Linked DNA regions of Rhodobium gokarnense. The protein of the gene in region 1 interacts with the protein of each later gene in a pairwise test. Links are inferred from orthologs where the notes say so. Each region holds a gene or a part of one and is shown on either strand. Other genes may lie near its edges. The genes, in order: ctaD and M2319_RS22420.

Region 1 (7,282 bases):
TGTTGATGCATGAGGCGTTCCGCCATGGGCCAGAACCCGTTTGCCGGCCGCGGCCGGCTGCGCTCCCTCCTTGCCGTTTTTCAGGTTTTCTCGGTGGTGGTCGGGGGGCCGCGACGTCGCCTCGATCCGCGCGACCTGTCCCCCGCCCTTGCCCGCGACCTGGGGCTCACGGACTGCGTGCGGCCGCGCCGGGGGGCAGGGGCCCGAATCAACGCAAGCGCCAACGATCCGTGGCATCAGCCGCCGCCGATGCCGCCGGTATGAGCGGGAATGAGAGGAGAGGGACGGCCGCTTATGGCAGCGCGTCGTAGCCTTCCTTGAAGCCCGCGAGGGAGATCGGGATGCCGATGCCTTCCTCGATGGTTTCGAAGATGATGAAGGTGGCGGTCGTGCCGGTCTCCAGCTTCTTCAGGAGGTCCTCGTTGAGGGTGACCTCGGCGATGCAGCCATTCGGCAGGCAGCGCATGAACTGGACGCGGCCGATTTCCTCGTCGTCGATCCTGAGCCCGAGGCCGTGCGGCAACAGCAGGCCGAGCGGGGCGAGGATGCGCAGGAGCTGGGCCTTCTGGTCGGCGGTCTTCAGGACGATGACGGAGAGGCCCACATTCTCGCGGTCCTCGGCCGTCACGTTCTGGATCAGCGCGCACTGCTCGGCCTTGGCGCCCGGCGGCGTGTCGCACCGGATCTGCCAGTCGCCGTGCTGGGACCGCACCTGGCCCTGGCCGGCCGCCGGCGCCATCGCCAGACCGGTCACCAAAGCCACTCCCGCCGCAAGGCGCGCAACATATCGCAAGAACACCACGTCGTTCTCCCGCCCGTCCGAAAACCTGTACCAAACCCGGGCGCCGACAGCGGCGCCCGTCCCATCTGTGCCCGAATCGCTGTCATTTCGCCAGCCCAAAGCGGGACGACCCACGGCAGGGCGGTGCAAAACGCCGAAATTCACGGCCCGGCCCCTATTTCATCGATTTGCGGCGGTGAGACGGCAGCGATCCCGATAGATGCGATTTTTCATGTCGTAAGAGCCTGCGTCAACTTGCCGCGATTGGGCTTGCAAACCGTTTGTGCACCGGGATAAATTCAAAAAAATGAATGTACGTAAGTTGGACTTGAGTTTTTGATCCACATCAAATTAAAGCTAGAACCACTTTAGCAGGACCGATTGACGCAGAGGCTTTATGCCCGGAACGGCGGGCGGTCCCGAGGCAGGCTCACGGACGACGGCAGGACCGGCGCCCAAGAACAACGAGAAGGGAAGGGGGCAACGACGTGATCAAACCGACGATGCGTCTCGCCGCGCATGTCCTTGCGGCATTCGCCGCGCTCACCGGATTTATCGGCGCGGCTCTGGCCGACCAGCCGGTGCCCTGGGGCATCAGCATGCAGGACGCCGCGACCCCGGTGATGGAAGACATTCACTGGTTCAACGCCTTCACCCTGTACATCGCCGTCGGCGTGACGCTGCTGGTCGCCGTGCTGATGGTGCTCGTCATCATCAAATTCAACGCCAGCGCCAATCCGACGCCGTCCAAGCGCTCGCACCACACCATGCTGGAGGTGGTCTGGACGCTGGTGCCGATCCTGATCCTGGTCGCCATCGCCGTTCCCTCCTTCCGCCTGCTCTACAAGGAGCTGGAGGTGCCGGAGGCGGACCTGACCATCAAGGCGACGGGCTACCAGTGGTACTGGGGCTTTGAGTACACAGACGACGGCTATGACGGCCTGTCCTTCGATTCCATCATGCTGGCCGACGACGAACGGGCCGAGCGCATCGAAAAGCAGGGCCTGACGGAGCGCGACGTGCCGCGGCTTCTCGCCGTCGACAACCAGGTCATCGTTCCGGTCGGCAAGGTCGTCCGCGTCCAGGTGACCGCCGCCGACGTCATCCACTCCTTCGCCGTGCCGGCCTTCGGCGTCAAGGTCGACGCCGTGCCGGGACGCCTCAACGAGACCTGGTTCCAGGCCGAGCGGCCGGGCGTCTATTTCGGCCAGTGTTCGGAGCTGTGCGGCTCGCGCCACGCCTTCATGCCGATTTCGGTGCGGGCCGTGACCGAGGAGCAGTTCGCCACCTGGTCCGCGGCCGCCAAGGATGACATCGACGCGGCCTACAAGGGGCTGATGGCCTCCATCAAGGCCGACAGGAAGGCAATCGACGTGGCCAAGCGCTAGGCGCGGGCCCGTAACGCATAGTCGGCCGCGTCGGCCCCGCGCCGGGCGGCCCGAGACTCAAAAGGGGAAACTTCAATGGCGGGTGCGGCAGCAGAGGCGCACGATCATCCCACCGGATGGCAGCGCTACGTATACTCGACCAACCACAAAGACATCGGCACGATGTACCTGATCTTCTCGATCGTGGCCGGTGTCGTCGGCGGGCTCCTGTCCGTCGTCATGCGCATGGAACTGCAGGAGCCGGGGATGCAGATCTTCGGCGATCCGCATACCTTCAACGTTTTCGTCTCCGGCCACGGCCTGATCATGGTCTTCTTCATGGTCATGCCGGCGCTGATGGGCGGCTTTGCCAACTGGTTCGTGCCGATCATGATCGGCGCCCCGGACATGGCCTTCCCGCGCATGAACAACATCTCGTTCTGGCTGCTGCCGCCGGCGCTGACGCTGCTGATCCTGTCGATGTTCGTGCCCGGCTCGCTTTCCGGCGCCTCAGGTGCCGGCACCGGCTGGACGATCTACGCGCCGCTGTCGACCTCCGGCAGTCCCGGCCCGGCCGTCGACTTCGCGATCCTGGCGCTGCACGTCGCCGGCGCCTCCTCGATCCTTGGCGCCATCAACTTCATCACCACCATCTTCAACATGCGCGCGCCCGGCATGACGCTGCACAAGATGCCGCTGTTTGCCTGGTCCGTGCTGGTGACCGCGTTCCTGCTCCTGCTGGCCCTGCCGGTGCTGGCCGGCGCCATCACCATGCTCCTCACCGACCGCAACTTCGGCACCGCCTTCTTCGATGCCGCCGGTGGCGGCGACCCGATCCTGTTCCAGCACCTGTTCTGGTTCTTCGGCCACCCGGAGGTCTACATCCTGATCCTGCCGGCCTTCGGCCTGATCAGCCACATCATCTCGACCTTCTCGCGCAAGCCCATCTTCGGCTATATCGGCATGGCCTATGCCATGGTCGCCATCGGCGTCGTCGGCTTCATCGTCTGGGCCCACCACATGTACACGGTCGGTCTCGACGTCGACACCCAGGCCTATTTCGTCTTCGCGACGATGGTCATCGCGGTGCCGACGGGCATCAAGGTGTTCTCCTGGATCGCCACCATGTGGGGCGGGTCGATCTCGCTCAGGACGCCCATGCTGTGGGCGATCGGCATGATCTTCCTGTTCACCATCGGTGGCGTCACCGGCGTCCAGCTCGCCAATGCCGGCCTCGACCGGTCGATGCACGACACCTACTACGTGGTCGCCCACTTCCACTACACCATGTCCATGGGCGCGACCTTCGGCATCTTCGCCGGCTGGTACTACTGGTTCCCGAAGATGTTCGGCTACATGTACAACGAGACCATCGGCAAGCTGCATTTCTGGCTGACCTTCGTCGGCGTCAACCTGATCTTCTTCCCGCAGCATTTCCTCGGCCTGCAGGGCATGCCGCGGCGCTACGTCGACTATCCGGACGCCTATGCCGGCTGGAACTTCGTCTCCTCCATGGGCGCCTATGTCTCCTTTGCCGGCGTCATCGTCTTCCTGTTCGGCGTCTTCATGGCGTTCTCCAAGAAGGTGCCGGCCGGCAACAATCCCTGGGGCGAGGGCGCGACGACGCTGGAGTGGACCCTGTCCTCGCCGCCGCCGTTCCACCAGTTCGAGACCCTGCCGCGCATCAAATAGGCGGCACCAGAGACATCCGGCGCGGGCGATCCCGATGGGAAGCCGCCCGCGCCGGCCCGTTCCCCGCTTTCGCCGGACCGATAGAAAACAACGGATTTGAATAGCTTATGGCCCTGACCGAACGCACCGAGCTCATTGAGGAGCACGACTGGTCGAACGAGCTGATCGGCGAGATGGCGACCGTCGGCGACTACGTCCAGCTCATGAAGCTGCGCGTCATGTCGCTTGTCGTCTTCACCGCCCTCGTCGGCATGATCATCGCCCCCGTCGCCATCCACCCGGTGCTCGGCTTCATCGCCCTTGTCTGCATCGGCGTCGGCGCCGGCGCCTCGGGCGCCCTCAACATGTGGTTCGACGCCGATATCGATGCCGTGATGTCGCGCACCGCCAAGCGGCCGGTGCCGTCCGGCCGGGTGACGCCCGATGCCGCGCTCGCCTTCGGCATGACGCTGGCGCTCGGCTCGGTCAGCGTCCTCGGCCTCGTCGCCGGCTGGTTCGCCGCCGGGCTCCTTGCCTTCACGATCTTCTTCTACGCCGTCGTCTACACCATGTGGCTGAAGCGCTGGACATCCCAGAACATCGTCATCGGCGGGGCCGCCGGCGCGCTGCCGCCGATGATCGGCTGGGCGGTGATGACCGGCTCGGTGTCGCTTCAGAGCTTCGTCCTCTTTCTCATCATCTTCCTGTGGACGCCGCCGCATTTCTGGGCCCTGTCGCTGTTCAAGGCGGAGGAATATGCGCGTGCCGGCGTGCCCATGCTGCCCGTCGTTGCCGGCAATCCGGCGACCCGGCGCCAGATCTTCTATTACGTGGTGGCGCTGGCGCTCTCCGGGTTCCTGCCCGTCGTCGTCGGCCCGTCGGGCATCGCCTATGGCGTTGCCGCGGCCGTCCTCGGCGGCATCTTCGTCTATCGGGCCTGGCAACTGCTGAGGACCGACGAGGAGAACGAGCGCCGCAACGCCGTGCGCGTCTTCACCTATTCCATCCTCTACCTGTTCCTCCTGTTCGCCGTCCTTGCCGGCGAGCACATTGTCAGGCTTATGGTGGCGTCATGACCCTCGAAATCGCAGAGAGCCCCATGACCGAAGACGGCATCAGACTGACGGAAGAACAGAAGAAGCGGCGCCGCGCGCGCTCCATCGCCATTGGCCTGGCGCTCGCCGCCCTGGTGGCGGTGTTCTACGCCGTGACCATCATCAAGCTCGGACCGGGCGTCCTGGAACGGCCGCTCTAGGGCATTGCAACAAGGCATCGACGGACGCACATGACGGAACGCAACGACACGACGGGAGAGCGGGCAGGCCGCAACAATGCGGTCATCGCGGTTGCCTGCGTCGCCTTCGTCGTCGCCATGGTTGGCGCCGCCTATGCCGCCGTGCCGCTCTACCAGATCTTCTGCCAGGTCACCGGCTATGGCGGCACCACCCAGCGTGCCGCCGCCGCGCCCGCCGTGCCGATCGACCGCGAGATCACCGTGCGCTTCGATGCCAACGTCGCCTCCGGCCTCAAATGGAAGATGACGCCGAACGAGCGCACCGTGAAGCTCAAGGTCGGCGCCGTGCGCACCACGTCCTACAAGGCCCACAGCAACGCCGACAGCGTCACCTACGGCACCGCGACCTTCAACGTCACGCCCTTCGAGGCCGGCGTCTATTTCTCCAAGATCGACTGCTTCTGCTTCACCGAGCAGCATCTGCAGCCGGGCGAGACTGCCGACATGGGGATCACCTTCTTCATCGATCCGGCGATCGCGGAGGACGAGAACCTCGATTACCTGAAGACGATCACGCTCTCCTACACCATGTTTCCGGACGATCCGCCCGAAGAGGCGACAAGCGCGGAGCGCGCCGATGCGGCGACGCCGGACGACAACAACAAACGACTTTGATCACGGCGGCGGCCTTTAAGGCGGGCGCCGCTTGAGAGACACACTCGGGGAACAACCAATGGCAGAGGCCCATACCAAGAACCACGACTACCACCTCGTCGATCCGAGCCCGTGGCCGTTCACCGGTGCCGTCGGCGCCTTCGTGATGGCCGTCGGCGCGATCGCGATGATGAAGTGGAACCTCGGCGAGGAACTGGTGCTGTTCGGCGCCGACCTCACCGGTTGGGGCATCTTCGCCATCGGCCTCTCGATCATCCTCTACACCATGTTCGGCTGGTGGCGGGACACGGTCCGCGAGGGGCGCGCGGGCGACCACACGCCGGTGGTCCAGCTTCACCTGCGCTACGGCATGATCCTGTTCATCGCCTCGGAGGTGATGTTCTTCCTCGCCTGGTTCTGGGCCTATTTCGATGCGGCCTTGTTCCCCGGCGAGGCGATCCAGTATTCGCGCACCGAGCTGACGGGCGGCACCTGGCCGCCGGAGGGCATCCACACCTTCGATCCCTGGCACCTGCCGCTCTTCAACACCATCATCCTCCTGCTGTCGGGAACGACGGTGACGTGGGCCCACCACGCGCTGCTCCACAACGACCGCAAGGGCCTGAAGCTCGGCCTGCTCAGCACCGTTCTGCTCGGCCTGCTGTTCTCCTGTGTCCAGGCCTATGAGTATGCCCACGCCGCCTTCGACTTCTCCGGCAACATCTACGGTGCGACCTTCTTCATGGCGACCGGCTTCCATGGCTTCCACGTCATCGTCGGCACCATCTTCCTCACCGTCTGCCTGATCCGGGCGCTGAAGGGGCATTTCACGCCGGAGGCCCATTTCGGCTTCGAGGCGGCGGCCTGGTACTGGCATTTCGTTGACGTCGTCTGGCTGTTCCTGTTCATCTGCATCTATGTCTGGGGCGCCGGCACGCCGGCCCACTGACCGCGCAGGGCAAGCATTCAAGGGGCGGGCCGTTCGCGCGGTCCGCCCCGTCTATTTCGTAAAGGAGGCACGGCGGCATGAGCGACGAGACCTATCCGGCCCAGCCGCCGGTCGCCACGGGCCTGCGCGGCCGCTGCCCGCGCTGCGCCTCGGCCTCCATGTTCGACGGCTTTCTGGAAATCCACGAGAGCTGCCCGTCCTGCGGCCTCAGCTATGACTTCGTCGATTCCGCCGACGCGCCCGCGGTCTTTGCGAGCTTCATCGTCGGCTTCATCGTCGTCGGCCTGGCGCTTGCCGTGGAGGTCGCCTACCGGCCGCCGATCTGGCTACACATGGTGCTGTGGCTGCCGCTGACGGTGATCCTCGGCCTTGGCTGTCTCCGGCCGCTGAAGGGCATCTTCATCGCGCTCCAGTACCACCACAAGGCGCGCCAGGGCGAACTCGGCTGACGGCGATGGCGGACAAAGCAGAAAGGCCCGCCTGGCGCGGTCTTGTCGTGCCGGCGGTCTTCACCCTCATCGGCCTTGTGATCCTCATCTCCCTCGGCAATTGGCAGGTCCGGCGGCTCGCCTGGAAAGAAGACCTGATTGCCACCATCCACACGCGGGTCGTTAGCGAGCCTGTCT
Region 2 (7,156 bases), on another replicon or contig:
CGCGGATCAGATAGTCCGCCGGCCCGGCCATCAGGTGGCATTCCAGGATCTCCGGCGCCGCATCGATCGCCGCCTCGAACTTCGACAGCGCCGCCTCCGACTGGCTCGACAGCGAGATCTCCACGAACACCACCATGGAAAATCCCAGCGCCTGCGGGCTCAGTCGGGCGACGTAGGATTCCACGATCCCCGCCTCCTCCAAAAGCTTGATGCGGCGGTGGCAGGCGGACGGCGACAGGCCGATCTCCTCGGCGATCTCGGCGATGGAGATCCGGCAGTTGGTCTGCAGGATGGCGAGGATCTTGCGGTCGGCGCGGTCGAGGGAATCGTATGCCATTCGAAAAAACGGGGCGGTTACCGGAGAATTTTCCGACGATTGCCTGATTGTGACGACTAATCGGTGAGAAATCCACCTAATCTTCGGCTAGCATACCTGCATTGCAGCCCTGGAGGTGGTCATGCTCATCGGCGTTCCCAAGGAAATCAAGAACCACGAATACCGCGTCGGCATGACGCCGGAAAGCGCGCTCGACGCGGTCCACCACGGCCACCAGGTGCTGGTGGAGACCAACGCCGGCGACGGCATCGGCGCCACCGACGACGACTATCGCGCGGTCGGCGCGACGGTGGTGGCAACCCCGGCCGAGGTCTTTGCAAAGGCCGACATGATCATCAAGGTGAAGGAGCCCCAGGCCCATGAGCGCAAGATGCTGCGCGAGGGCCAGATCCTCTACACCTACCTGCACCTGGCGCCGGATCCGGAACAGACGAAGGACCTTGTCGCCTCCGGCGCGATCTGTATCGCCTATGAGACCGTGACGGATGCGCAGGGCGGCCTGCCGCTCCTCAAGCCGATGAGCCAGGTCGCGGGCCGCATGTCGATCCAGGCCGGCGCCCATGCGCTGGAAAAGGTCAATGGCGGCCGCGGTGTCCTGATCGGCGGCGTGCCCGGCGTCGGCGCGGCGAAGGTCCTGGTCCTCGGCGGTGGCGTCGTCGGCTTCAACGCCGCCCAGATGGCCGTCGGCATGTTCGCCAACGTCACCGTGCTCGACCGCAGCCCGATGGTGGTGGAGCGGCTCGCGACCCATTTCGAATCCCGCGCCCGCATCCTCTATTCCACCCGCGCCATCCTCGCCGACCACGTCGCCAATGCCGACCTCATCATCGGTGCGGTGCTGGTGCCGGGCGCCGCTGCGCCCAAGCTCGTCACCCGCGACATGCTGAAGACGATGAACCGCGGCGCGGTGCTGGTCGACGTCGCCATCGACCAGGGCGGCTGCTTCGAGACCTCGCGGCCGACGACCCACGACAATCCGATCTTCGTGGAAGAGAACATCGTCCACTACTGCGTCGCCAACATGCCCGGCGCCGTTGCGCGTACCTCCACCTACGCGCTTAACAACGTCACCCTGCCGCATGCCCTGGCGATCGCCGACAAGGGCTGGAAGCAGGCGCTGAAGGACGATCCGTTCCTGCGCGACGGCCTCAACATCTGGAACGGCAAGGTCACCTGCGAGCCCGTCGCCCGCGAGCTCGGCTACGACTACTTCCCCGCCGAAGAAGCGATTATCTGAACGAAAACAAGATATTCCCGCGCCCTGATATGTGGCGCGGGGCCCCTTTCCCCCTTGACCGCCGGGCCCGCCGGCGCTTCCATCGGCGGGTCGCGCCCTCGGGAGTCACAGCATGTCGATCAAAACCCCTTACGTCCTCTTCCTCGGCGACGCGCCGGACCTGCTTGCCGGCAAGGTCGCCGTCGGCATCCGCCAGTGGCGGCCGGAACATTGCGTCGGCCAGATTCGCTTGGCCGGCTGCCAGGCCGATTGCGGCCTGCCCGACATGACGCCGGCCGAGGCCTATCGGAACGGCGCGCGCACCCTCGTCGTCGGCGTCGCCAACCGCGGCGGCATCATTGCCGGCAACTGGATCTCCGTGCTGCACGATGCCCTGGAATGCGGCCTCGACATCGCCGCCGGCCTGCACAACAAGGTCGCCGACATTCCCGAGCTGAAGGCCGAGGCCGACCGGCTCGGCCGCTCCATCTTCGACGTCCGCCACCCGACGAAGACCTTTTCCGTCGGCAAGGGCTCCAAGCGCCCCGGCAAGCGGCTCCTCACCGTCGGCACCGACTGCTCCTGCGGCAAGATGTTCACGACGCTGGCCATCGAAAAGGAGATGCGCGCGCGCGGCATGGACGCCGACTTCCGCGCCACCGGCCAGACCGGCATCCTCATCGTCGGCGACGGCGTCTCGGTCGACGCGGTGGTCTCCGATTTCATCTCCGGCTGCATCGAGGAACTGACCCCCGACGCGGCCGACGACCACTGGGACGTGGTCGAGGGCCAGGGCTCGCTGTTCCATCCCTCCTTTGCCGGCGTCACCACGGGCCTCATCCACGGCGCCCAGCCGGATGCGCTGGTGCTCTGCCACGAGCCGACCCGCACCCATATGCGCGGCGTGCCGGACTTCGCGCTGCCGGGCCTGGAGGAGTGCATGGACCTGAACCTCAGGACCGCGCGGCTGACCAACCCGGACGTCCGCTTCGTCGGCATCTCCATGGACACCTCGCGGCTTGGCGAGGACGAGGCGCTGCGCCTCCTTGAAGACACCGGAACGAAGCTCGGCCTGCCGGCCGTCGATCCGGTGCGCATCGGTGTCGGCCCGATCGTCGACAATCTGGGCTGAATTCAAACGGGGGCTGACACATGGCACGCACGGTTTATGTCAACGGCGCGTTTCTCGCCGAGGACGACGCAAAGATTTCCGTCTTCGACCGCGGCTTTCTGTTTGCCGACGGGGTCTATGAGGTAACGACGGTCCTGAAGGGCAAGCTGGTCGATTTCGAGCCGCACATGGCCCGGCTCACCCGCTCGCTGAACGCGCTGCAGATGGCCCGCCCGGTCGGCGAGGCGGAGCTTCGCGACATCCACGAAAAGCTCGTCGCCCTTAACGAGCTCGACGAGGGCATCGTCTATCTGCAGGTGACCCGCGGCATTGCCGATCGCGATTTCGCCTATCCGGCCGATGCGGCGCCGAGCCTCGTTATGTTCACCCAGGCCCGTCCGGTGGTCGACAATCCGAAGGTGGAAAAGGGCATCGCCGTGATGACCGTGCCGGACATCCGCTGGCGCCGCCGCGACATCAAGACGGTCGGCCTCCTGCCCGCCTCCATGGCCAAGCAGGCGGCGCTGGAAGCCGGCTACGGCGATGCCTGGTTCGTGGAGGACGGCCTCATTACCGAGGGCAGCTCCAACAACGCCTTCATCGTCAATGCCGACGGCGCGGTGATCACCCGCCAGCTCACCAGCGACATCCTCCACGGCATCACCCGCGACGCGATCCTGCGGCTCGCCCGCGAGGACAACATCACCATCATCGAGCGCCCGTTCACCCCCGGCGAGGCGGAGAACGCCAAGGAAGCCTTCATCACCTCGGCCTCCACCTTCCTGATGCCGGTCGTTGCCATCAACCATTCCACCATCGGCGACGGCAAACCCGGCCCGATCTCCCGCAAGCTGCGCCAGCACTATGTGGACGCGGCGTTTGCCTCCATCGGGGAGGCTGTCGACTGAGCCGGTTCGCTCGATAGCTCTCCGCGTCGTCAACAACCCTCGACTCCGCGCCGTTTCTGCGGCATCCATCTCGCCGTTCTGTCCGGGAAAAGCGCGGGGGATCCTCGATGAAGCCGACCAATGCCATCTTCACCGGCGTGCCGACCACCGTCTTTGAGGTGATGTCGCGGCTGGCGATCGAGCACAAGGCCGTCAATCTCGGCCAGGGCTTTCCCGATGTCGACGGGCCGGAGGAACTGCGCCGCATCGCCGCCGAGGCGACCGTCGACGGTCCCAACCAGTACCCGCCGATGCTCGGCCTGCCGGAGTTGCGTGAGGCCGTCGCCGACGCCAACCGGCGCTTTTACGGTCTCGACATCGACCCGGCTACCGAAGTGCTTATTACCTCCGGCGCCACGGAAGCGATCGCCGACTGTCTGTTCGGCATCGTGGAACCCGGCGACGAGGTGATCCTCATCGAGCCGCTCTATGACTGCTACCTGCCGATGGCGCGGCGCGCCGGCGCCGAGGTCAGGCCGGTGCGCGTCTCCCCGCCCGACTGGCGCCTCGACCGGGAGGCGCTTGAGGCCGCGTTCAGCGAACGCACTAAGGCGATCCTCCTCAACAACCCGATGAACCCGGCGGCAAAGGTCTTTTCCGAGGACGAACTGGCGCTGATCGCCGAACTCTGCGTCAAATATGACGCCTACGCGATCTGCGACGAAGTCTACGAGCACCTCGTCTTCGACGGCAGAAAGCACCGGCCGTTGATGACGTTTCCGGGCATGCGCGAGCGCTCGGTGCGCATCGGCTCGGCCGGAAAAACCTTTTCCTTCACCGGCTGGAAGGTCGGCTATATCAGCGGCCCCGCACGCCTCGTCGGCCCGATCGCCAAGGCCCACCAGTTCGTCACCTTCACGACGCCGCCGAACCTGCAGAAGGCGGTGGCGAAGGGGCTTGCCAGCGACGATGCCTATTACGAGGGTTTTGTCGCCGACATGACGGCCAAGCGCGATCATTTGTCGGAAGGGCTCTCCCGCCTCGGCTTTCCGGTGCTGCCCTGCGAGGGCACCTATTTCGTCTCCGTCGACATCGCCGGCATGGGCCTTGGCGAGGACGACGTCGCCGCCTGCCGGACACTGACGGTGGAGGCCGGCGTTGCGGCCATCCCGCTCTCGGCCTTTTATCCGTGCAGGAACCCGCCGAAGACCTTCGTGCGCTTCTGCTTCTGCAAGAGACCGGAGGTGCTCGATGCGGCCCTCGACCGGCTGGAGGCCTATCTCGGGCGCGACCGGCAGGCCTCGGCCTGAGCCCTTAAAAGTCCGGCCTGCCTTGCCTACATCTATGGCATGACAGGGCTTTTATCGTTGAGCGACGACCTCCAGCGTCGCCACAAATTCCGCAACACGCTGCACACCTGGCTGCTCGCGGCGGGCAGTCTGGCGCTTCTGGTGCTCTGTGTCGTCATCGTCATGGGGCCGGACGGCATCCTCTTTGCGCTGATCGGCGGCGGGCTCGGCCTGTTCCTTGCCACCCGCGCCTCGCCGGAGCTGGTGCTGCGCATGTACCGGGCCCGCGAGCTGCCCGAGCACGTCTTCGAGGAGGGCCACCGGGTGCTGGCGCTGATCGCCGAGCGCGCCGGCCTGCCGCGCGTGCCGAAGCTCTATTACGTGCCGAGCCGGATGATGAACGCCTTTGCCGTCGGCCGGCCGGAAGACGCCGTCGTCTGCGTCACCGACGGGCTGATCCGCGGACTCTCCTTGCGCGAATTCGCGGCCGTTATCGCCCACGAGGTCAGCCATGTGAGGAACGGCGACATCAAGGTGATGGCGCTCGCCGACATCGTCGCGCGCATGACCGGCGTGCTCTCCACCTTCGGCATGATCGTGCTGGCCCTGAACCTTCCGGCGATCCTTGCCGGCAGCGGCACGGTGCCCTGGCTCGGCATCCTCATCCTGCTCGCCGCGCCGACCATTGGCGGCCTGATGCAGCTCGCCCTGTCGCGCGCCCGCGAATACGACGCCGACCTCGACGCCGCCGATCTGACGGGTGATCCGGACGGCCTTGCCTCGGCGCTCATGAAGCTGGAACGCGCCCATGGCCGCCGGTGGGAGAGTATGGTGCTGCCCGGAAACCGCCTTCCGGACCCCTCCCTGCTGCGCTCGCACCCCAGGACCGAAGACCGCGTCGCCCGGCTGAAAACCCTGCAGTCGAGGCACGATCCGGTCTTTGCCGCCCTCGACGCCCCGGTCGTCGTCGGCAAATCCTTCATCCCCGTCACCCGCGGCCCGAGGCGGCGCATGACGGGGGTGTGGTATTGAGACAGCGCTCCGTCAGCTCACTTGTTGTTATGGAGTGTGAAATATTTCAAATCCAGGGATTCGAGCGTCTGCGGAGACACCTGCTTGGACGTCGATCGCATTACGGGTTTCGACTTCCGCACACCACCCTTTTTGGGCGCAGTCTCTTTGCCTTCCCGGTCCTTCCGCTTCTCAGCGACTATCGTCAACTTATGCGATTTGACATCGGCGGGGGCGAATTTGAAGGAAAAATCGGCAGAACTTCCAACCTTCGTGGTATGATAAATGTTATCGTCGATATGGTAGTTCGGCGCTAATTCCAGCTTCTTGGTTATGATGAATTCGACTTCATAGCTTAAACTGGTCGGTTTCTGGTGAATATTGTCAAGAGCTACGACGGACTGTCCGATCCAGTCCTTAAGACCCAATTCGCCATCTATGCGCTTAACTTTCTTGGGTTTCGTTTCTTTTGTGCACACCTCGATGGCGTCGAAATTGAAGGCCGCCTGCACCGTTCCGGTGCGTTTCACCTGACGGCTGTAACTGCCATCGAAATTCATAGAGAATTTTCTGGCAAGGAAAGGCCCTTGTTGTGGGGCTGGTATGTAGTGGTGAACCGGGACAGTGAAATTCGCTTTGGCCCCGCCGCCCATCGTCCGGTCTGCAATCAGTTCAAGCGTTACAAGTGCTGCCCAATCGTTTAGCCAAGGATCTTTTGGTTTCTTTAGATTGTTCCCAAATCGTTCTTTAACGCTGTCTGCGACGATGCATTCAACGCTGTAGAGGATGCTTGAGATGTCGACCTCGTCCGGCTTCTGGAAAGCGGGCATGCCGGCGCAGCTCACAAGCAGTCCTGCAGAAAGAGGCGGGGCAAAACGTCGGGAAAACGCCAATATGGTACGCATTGGACCCTCGAAAACATACAACGACAATAAATAATACTAAGAAGCAACCTAAAATAGCAACATTAAATTAATACTACTGATGAATATGACCGACGTCCGAGAGGTTCTCCGCCGACGTAATCCAGCCCCCGTATCCGCAAAACACTCCTTCACCGCTCCGCGCAATAGGCCTCTGCCGCATTCAGGAACGCCCGGAACAGGCGCCTTTGCGAGGCGCGGTAGATGAGGAATTCGGGGTGCCATTGGACGCCGATGAGGAAGCGGGCCTTGGGGTCCTCGATGCCCTGGACGATGCCGTATTCGTCGCGGGCGGAGACCTCCATGCCCTCGCCGGGCCGGTCGATCGCCTGGCGGTGCAGGCTGTTCGCCTTGAAGCGCACCCGGCCGAGGAAGTCGGCGA

Evidence for each region.
Region 2: the proteins of ctaD (region 1) and M2319_RS22420 interact in binary tests that used the Escherichia coli proteins (3 or more experiments, as listed by UniProt). The link is inferred for Rhodobium gokarnense from one-to-one orthologs.

The regions. Positions count from the first base shown.
Region 1 is NZ_JAOQNS010000006.1:227,886-235,167, forward strand. What follows is about bases 1,572-4,542. They hold ctaD (cytochrome c oxidase subunit I), read left to right. Parts: upstream 1,572-2,244; coding sequence 2,245-3,840; downstream 3,841-4,542. Other genes in these bases: coxB (cytochrome c oxidase subunit II), read left to right, coding at 1,572-2,169; M2319_RS12615 (heme o synthase), read left to right, coding at 3,948-4,542. In the rest of the region: M2319_RS12600 (invasion associated locus B family protein), read right to left, coding at 293-739; more of coxB, read left to right, coding at 1,285-1,571; more of M2319_RS12615, read left to right, coding at 4,543-4,895; M2319_RS12620 (hypothetical protein), read left to right, coding at 4,892-5,074; M2319_RS12625 (cytochrome c oxidase assembly protein), read left to right, coding at 5,105-5,728; M2319_RS12630 (cytochrome c oxidase subunit 3), read left to right, coding at 5,787-6,656; M2319_RS12635 (DUF983 domain-containing protein), read left to right, coding at 6,734-7,105; M2319_RS12640 (SURF1 family protein), read left to right, coding at 7,111-7,282. UniProt on the Escherichia coli protein: Cytochrome bo(3) ubiquinol oxidase is the terminal enzyme in the aerobic respiratory chain of E.coli that predominates when cells are grown at high aeration.
Region 2 is NZ_JAOQNS010000019.1:29,163-36,318, forward strand. The notes cover bases 2,926-5,770. They hold M2319_RS22420 (aminotransferase), read left to right. Parts: upstream 2,926-3,679; coding sequence 3,680-4,861; downstream 4,862-5,770. Other genes in these bases: M2319_RS22415 (D-amino-acid transaminase), read left to right, coding at 2,926-3,572; M2319_RS22425 (zinc metalloprotease HtpX), read left to right, coding at 4,919-5,770. In the rest of the region: M2319_RS22400 (Lrp/AsnC family transcriptional regulator), read right to left, coding at 1-337; ald (alanine dehydrogenase), read left to right, coding at 459-1,574; N-acetyltransferase DgcN, read left to right, coding at 1,687-2,685; more of M2319_RS22415, read left to right, coding at 2,706-2,925; more of M2319_RS22425, read left to right, coding at 5,771-5,872; M2319_RS22430 (hypothetical protein), read right to left, coding at 5,890-6,756; M2319_RS22435 (gamma-glutamyl-gamma-aminobutyrate hydrolase family protein), read right to left, coding at 6,906-7,156. UniProt on the Escherichia coli protein: Shows aminotransferase activity with methionine and histidine as substrates, and to a lesser extent also with phenylalanine.